Regions from separate parts of the Veillonella sp. LMAG:90 genome, predicted to be linked through region 1. Evidence: riboswitches for the same ligand, from Rfam matches in the RefSeq annotation. Region 1 holds a riboswitch; each other region holds the start of a gene.
The links. A riboswitch is a leader RNA that binds a small molecule or an ion and turns the genes downstream of it on or off. The one in region 1 is predicted to bind S-adenosylmethionine.
Positions count from the first base shown of each region.

Region 2: linked by a shared signal. The riboswitch ahead of CCC71_RS03860 (MetQ/NlpA family ABC transporter substrate-binding protein) and the one ahead of metK (methionine adenosyltransferase) in region 1 are both predicted to bind S-adenosylmethionine.
Region 3: linked by a shared signal. The riboswitch ahead of CCC71_RS04120 (methionine ABC transporter ATP-binding protein) and the one ahead of metK (methionine adenosyltransferase) in region 1 are both predicted to bind S-adenosylmethionine.

Region 1 is NZ_NAND01000001.1:1,659,685-1,661,954, reverse strand. Features, by position in the region: gene coaBC (bifunctional phosphopantothenoylcysteine decarboxylase/phosphopantothenate--cysteine ligase CoaBC) at 1-834, shown strand, start outside; SAM riboswitch class I at 894-992, shown strand; gene metK (methionine adenosyltransferase) at 1,047-2,237, shown strand.
Region 2 is NZ_NAND01000001.1:886,322-888,591, forward strand. Features, by position in the region: gene CCC71_RS03855 (cytidine deaminase) at 1-263, shown strand, start outside; gene CCC71_RS03860 (MetQ/NlpA family ABC transporter substrate-binding protein) at 498-1,328, opposite strand; SAM riboswitch class I at 1,416-1,507, opposite strand; gene CCC71_RS03865 (MetQ/NlpA family ABC transporter substrate-binding protein) at 1,575-2,270, opposite strand, start outside.
Region 3 is NZ_NAND01000001.1:939,961-942,230, reverse strand. Features, by position in the region: gene CCC71_RS04125 (methionine ABC transporter permease) at 1-443, opposite strand, end outside; gene CCC71_RS04120 (methionine ABC transporter ATP-binding protein) at 424-1,470, opposite strand; SAM riboswitch class I at 1,558-1,661, opposite strand; gene CCC71_RS04115 (hypothetical protein) at 1,786-2,270, opposite strand, start outside.

The sequences.
Region 1 (2,270 bases):
TTCTTATGTCCGGCCATGAATACTAATATGTATGAAAACCCGATAACACAGCGTAATATGAATACCTTACGCGAGTTGGGCATGCATATTTTGGAAGCCGACAGCGGTCACTTGGCTTGCGGTATAGTCGGTAAAGGTCGTTTGCCGGAACCGGCAAAGATTGTGGAATGGTTATCCTTCCATATGATGAAAAGTGATTTGCTGGAAGGTAAAACCGTAATTGTAACGGCCGGCGGTACGCAGGAAGCTATCGACCCGGTTCGCTATATCGGCAATCGTTCCAGCGGCAAAATGGGTTATGCTGTGGCCGAACAAGCAGCTTTGGCCGGGGCTCGTACGATTTTAATATCTGCACCGAGCGCATTGCCGGTGCCGTATGGCGTGGAATTTGTGCCTGTTGATTCGGCTCGCGATATGGAAGAAGCCGTTAACAGTCGTTATGAAGATTGTGATGCCGTTATTATGGCGGCAGCTGTAGCCGATTTCCGCGTGGAGAACATGGCAGATACCAAAATTAAGAAAATGGATACCTTAGAGCTTAAACTCGTTAAGAATCCGGATATCTTGAAAGGTCTAGGTGCGAATAAAACTCATCAAAAACTTATCGGCTTTGCAGCGGAAACACAAAATGTCATCGAGTACGGCAAATCAAAAGTACTTAACAAAAATCTTGATATGCTCGTAGCTAATGATGTAAGCAAACAAAATGCAGGCTTTAACGTTGATACCAATGAAGTTACTTTTATTTATCCGGGTGGTCAAATTATGCAATTGCCACTTATGACAAAAAGTGATGTCGCTAAGCGAATTATTTCAGCCTTGGCAGAATTGTAATTCCATAGTATAATAAATCAGTGATATAAACTATCACAATTAAATTAATAGTAATTTTTGTCTCATCAAGAGTAGTGGAGGGAAAGGCCCTGTGAAGCTACAGCAACCATTCATGTGAAAAGGTGCTAAGTCCGACGGTATATGCCGAAAGATGGGGTTATATTCCTCATCGCTTGGCTGATGAGGAATTTTTTTATGGAGGTAAAGGGTAAATGGCTGAAAAACATGTATTTTTCACATCTGAATCCGTAACGGAAGGTCATCCAGATAAAATCGCTGACCAAATTTCAGACGCCGTACTTGATGCGATTATTGCGCAAGATCCAACGGCACATGTAGCATGTGAAACACTTGTAACAACAGGTCAAGTTCATGTAGTGGGTGAAATTTCCACTAACTGTTATGTAGATATTAATCATATTGTTCGTGAAACGATTCGCGAAATCGGGTACACTCGTGCTAAATACGGTTTTGACTGCGATACTTGCGGCGTTAATGTAGCTATTGACGAACAATCTGCCGATATCGCTATGGGTGTAGACGATGCGTTGGAAACTCGTGAAGGCGGCGCAGATAAATTTGATAAAATCGGTGCCGGCGACCAAGGGATGATGTTCGGTTATGCAACTAACGAAACCGAAGAATTCATGCCAATGCCGATTGCTCTTGCACATCGCTTATCCCGTCAATTGACCAAAGTTCGTAAAGACGGCACTTTGCCTTACCTTCGTCCGGACGGTAAAACTCAGGTAACTGTTGAATACGTTGACGGCGTGCCTAAACGTATTGAAACCATCGTAATTTCCACGCAGCACGGTCCTGAAGTATCCCGTGAACAAATCGAAGCAGACCTTAAAGAATTGGTTATCAAACCGGTATTACCGGAAGGTTTTGTTGATGAAAACACTAAATTCTTCATTAACCCAACCGGTCGTTTCGTAATTGGCGGTCCGCAAGGCGACGCCGGCTTAACAGGTCGTAAGATTATCGTTGATACTTACGGCGGCATGGCTCGTCACGGCGGCGGTGCATTCTCCGGCAAGGATCCTACAAAAGTTGACCGCAGTGCGGCCTATGCAGCTCGTTACGTAGCTAAAAACATCGTAGCAGCCGGTCTTGCCGATAAATGTGAAATTCAGATTGCTTATGCTATCGGCGTAGCTAAACCTGTATCCATCATGGTAGAAACTTTCGGTACCGGTAAAATCTCCGAACAGCAAATCGGCGAACTCGTTAAGAAACATTTTGACCTTCGTCCGGCCGGCATTATTGAAATGCTTGATTTGCTCCGTCCAATCTATCATCAGACGGCAGCTTACGGTCACTTTGGTCGTACCGATGTTGATTTGCCTTGGGAACACACTGATAAAGCTGATGTTCTTCGCAAAGAAACGGGTTTATAATTAAATAATCTGAAATTAAACAGAGTAAGTTTT
Region 2 (2,270 bases), 770 kb from region 1:
TAGAGAATGCGTCGTACGGCCTTACCATGTGCGCTGAACGAGGCGCCATTCAGACGGCAATTGCCAAAGGCTATACGACATTTAAGGCTATTGCCATTGTAGGTCTGAAAAGTAATCCGTGCATGCCTTGCGGCGCCTGTCGTCAGGTGATGTTAGAGTTCGATATTCCGCAGATTTTGCTGGAAGATGAAGCAGGACAGATTATAAGCTATACCATGGACGAAATGTTACCACATAGCTTCGGACCGAAAGATTTGGAGTGATGTGGTGAGCACTAAGTACTTTGTAAATGCGTCCTGTTCGGCGGCTGTGAATTTTACTTCGTAAAATTTTACGCCGCGAACTAAGAGATTCACACATGTTTATGCGTCGCTTACGCTCCTTTAAACATGGTTCACTACTTAAAAAAAGCCCGCTGAAGTGTTCAGATGAGAAGCACTTCAGCGGGCTTTTAGTTGTTAGTTGTATTTGTTGTTGTTTTTAAATTATCTTACGACTTAGAAAGCAGGTAAGATAGCGCCTTTGTATTTATCTTCGATGAATTTTTTAACTTCAGGAGATTGTAAGGCTTTCATTAATTTCTGGATTTCAGGACGATTTTCGTCGCCTTTACGTACCGCTACGATGTTAGCATATGGGGAATCTTTATCTTCTAAGTATAAAGCACCTTTAAGAGGATCAAGACCGGCTTCCAAAGCGTAGTTAGTGTTGATAACGGCAATAGCTACGTCATCCAAGCTGCGTGGCAATTGAGCGGCTTCGAGTTCTACGAATTCAAGATTCTTAGGGTTGGAAGCGATATCAGCTTTGGTAGCATAAATGTTGTTAGGATCTTTCAAAGTGATGAGACCGGCTTTTTGTAATAAGATAAGGGCACGGCCGCCATTACTTGGGTCATTCGGAATTGCTACTTTAGAGCCGTTAGGTAAAGCTGCATTTAAGTCTTTATCGGTAATCGTTTTGGAGTAAACGCCCATTGGTTCAACATGAACTTTACCGGCGGATACTAAATCCATTTTATGTTCGCTGATGAATTTTTCAAGATATGGCACGTGCTGGAAGAAGTTGGCATCCAACTCTTTGTCGTTAAGAGCCATATTAGGTTTTACATAATCGGTGAATTCTACAACTTTAAGTTCAATACCTTCTTTTTCCAATAACGGTTTAGCTTGTTCCAAAATTTCACCATGTGGAACCGGTGATGCACCAACCGTAATCACTGTTTTACCGGATGTACCGGCGGATGTGTTGTTGTCGCTGCCGCAACCGGCCAATAGTAAGGCACTCCCCAAAATAGCAGCGGCTGCTAACGAAAATAATTTTTTCATGTCTCTACCTCCTCAAAATAGAAAAACTGCACGAAATGTATCGGAATAAAAAAGGCGGCTCGGTAAAACCGAGTCGCCTACATTTACTTCGTATCTCTCGGTATATACCGCAGGATTTAGCACCATCGAATGGTTGCCGGATTTCACAGGGCCAGTCCCTCCATCACTCTCGATAACAGTCCGTATTTAATTCTTTCGTTAGTATACCATGAGGGGACAAAATTGTAAAGAGAAAAGAAGAACAAATTAGAATGCCGGTAAGATAGAGCCTTTGTATTTTTCTTCAATAAACTGTTTGGTGTCAGGAGAATGAAGAGCTTCTACCAATTTTTTAATTTCAGGGCGATTTTCATCACCGGGACGAACGGCAATTAAATTAGCATATGGCGAATCTTTGGAATCTAAGAACAACGCATCGGCTAATGGATTTAAATTAGCACCCAAGGCATAGTTGGCATTAATAGCGGCAATATCTACGTCATCAAGGGTTCTTGGTGTTTGAGCCGCTTCTACTTCAATAATGTCTAAGTTCTTAGGATTGGCAACAATATCCAATTTAGTGGAATAAATGTTATTAGGGTCTTTTAACGTAATGAGACCGGCTTGTTGTAATAACTGTAAAGCACGTCCTGTGTTGGTCGGGTCATTAGGAATCGCCACTTTACCACCGTTTGGCACGGCTTCTTGTAAGTTTTTGTCTTTGATTTTATTGGAGTATAAGCCCATCGGTTCGATATGCACGGCACCGGCAGACACAAATTTCATATTATGCTCTTCTTCAAACTTCTTCATGAACGGGATATGTTGATAGAAGTTCGCATCGATTTCTTTATCATTTAAGGCGAGGTTAGGTTTGATGTAGTCGCTAAATTCGATGATTTTAAGGTCTACCCCTTCTTTGGCCAATTTGTCTTTTACATGTTCCAGAATTTCAGCGTGTGG
Region 3 (2,270 bases), 720 kb from region 1:
TCAATAATTGTAGGCAATGCTTCCGGCAATAACACTTTGCGGATAATCTGCATTGGTGAAGCCCCCATAGCCTGCGCTGCTTCAATAACACCGCTGTTGATTTCGCGAATCGATGTTTCTACCAAACGCGCCAAGAACGGAATAGCCGCAATCGTAAGCGGTACACAAGCCGCCGTAGTCCCGATGGAGGAACCGGCAATAATACGGGTCAGCGGAATAATCGCTACCATCAAAATAATAAACGGAATGGAACGGAGTGCATTTACAACCGAACCTAATGTGGCATTCACTGCCTTATTTTCCATAATATGGCCTTTGCCGGTGATTACCAAAATAACACCGAGCGGAATCCCTACAATCATGGATACAATGGTAGAGATAACTGTCATTTGCAAGGTTTCGCCTAAACCTTGAATCAACAAATTAATGATTTGTTGCGACATAGCCGATCACCTCGCTTCCAATAGGCAATTCATTCAAGTACTGAATCGCCTGCTCTTCATTCTCTCTGTTACCGTCTAACACTACAATCAAATGACCAAAGCTCGTGTCTTGAATGTAATCGACGCCGCCGAAGAGAATACTTACATCGAGGCCGAAGCGGCGAATCATGCCCGCTACAATCGGCTCATCCACAACATCCCCGGTGAAGTTCAAACGAATAATCGGATGTAAGCCGTCTTTCCAATCGGGCTGTACATTGAGATGGCGCCATGCTTCTTCCGGTAATTTATGACTGATAATAGCCCCTACGAATTCCTTCGTTGTCTTTTCTTTAGGGCCTGTAAATACATCGACTACACGACCTTCTTCCAAAATAACGCCGCCTTCAATAACGGCAACGCGGTCGCAAATTTCTTTGATAACCTGCATTTCATGTGTAATGAGGACGATAGTTAATTTTAATTTTTCATTAATATCTTTCAATAATTCCAAGATGGATTTGGTAGTCTGCGGATCCAACGCAGACGTGGCTTCGTCACAAAGTAATACTTTCGGATTACTTGCCAAAGCGCGGGCAATGCCGACACGCTGTTTCTGACCACCCGATAACTGAGATGGGTAGTTATTCAAACGGTCGCCCAATTTAACGATATCAAGAATCGGCAAAATGCGTTCCTTGATTTCCGCTTTACTCATCCCCTGCAACTCCAGCGGGAAGGCTACATTATCATAAACCGTACGGGACGACAATAAATTGAAGTGCTGGAAAATCATGCCGATGTTTTTCCGCTGTTCCCTGAGGTCCTTTTCATTCAATTTCGTAAGATCTACACCGTCTACTACAACAGAACCGGATGTAGGTCGTTCCAGCATATTAATACAACGAATCAAGGTTGATTTACCGGCCCCACTTTGACCGATAACCCCGAAGATTTCGCCCTCTTTAACGGATAGGCTAATGTCTTTTAGCGCTTCTACGCGATTCGGACCGTCATAAACTTTGCTAATATGCGTAAGTTCAATCATGTGATCGCTCTCCTTTTCTCTAACTCTCTATTTGAAATATATTTAATACAATAAAAAAACTCTTCACACACATGAAGAGTTACAGTTTCTTCATCTGTCGAAGCCTAGCTTCGTTGGAATTGGCACCGTTCCTTACCGGATGGTTGCCGCGACTTCATAGGGCCAGTCCCTCAGTCAACTCTTGATGAACCTATGTATTTTTAGCGTGATAAAATCATAACACTGTAGCGAATGACTGTCAATAGAAGACTCATAGACAGCTTATAGGGCTTTTATATAGCTACCTATAGAGTTCTTATATAACCATTTATAAGATTATTTATTGCCTCCCAGTGAGCTGTGATTCAAAAGGAACCTCGCCCCTACAACAGCCAACGTGCCCGTCACAATCTGCGGCCAACTCATCATAAACAGAACGGCCCGTCCAATCGGATATGGCACGGCAAAGCCTACAAACAGCAGGGCAAAACTGCAATATAAAACGACGCATTTGGCCACACTGCACACAAGAGCTTGCAGCCATACGGACTGATTTTTAAGTAAATAACCAAGTATTACAAATACCGTATTCCCTAACGCCACGAGCGGCACGAAAGGCGCAAATGGCAACATGGCCTGCATAAAAGCAATCACCGGCGTTGCCCACGCAATACCAAGACCGCTTGCCAAGCCGTAACGCATGGCCGCCACCAACATACAAAGCCCCACTAAGGAGCCAATCAAAAACATACTTACCATATTGGGCAACGGAATAATAAGGCGCAGACTTTGACTAAGCAAAGCCAGCGCCAATAATAATC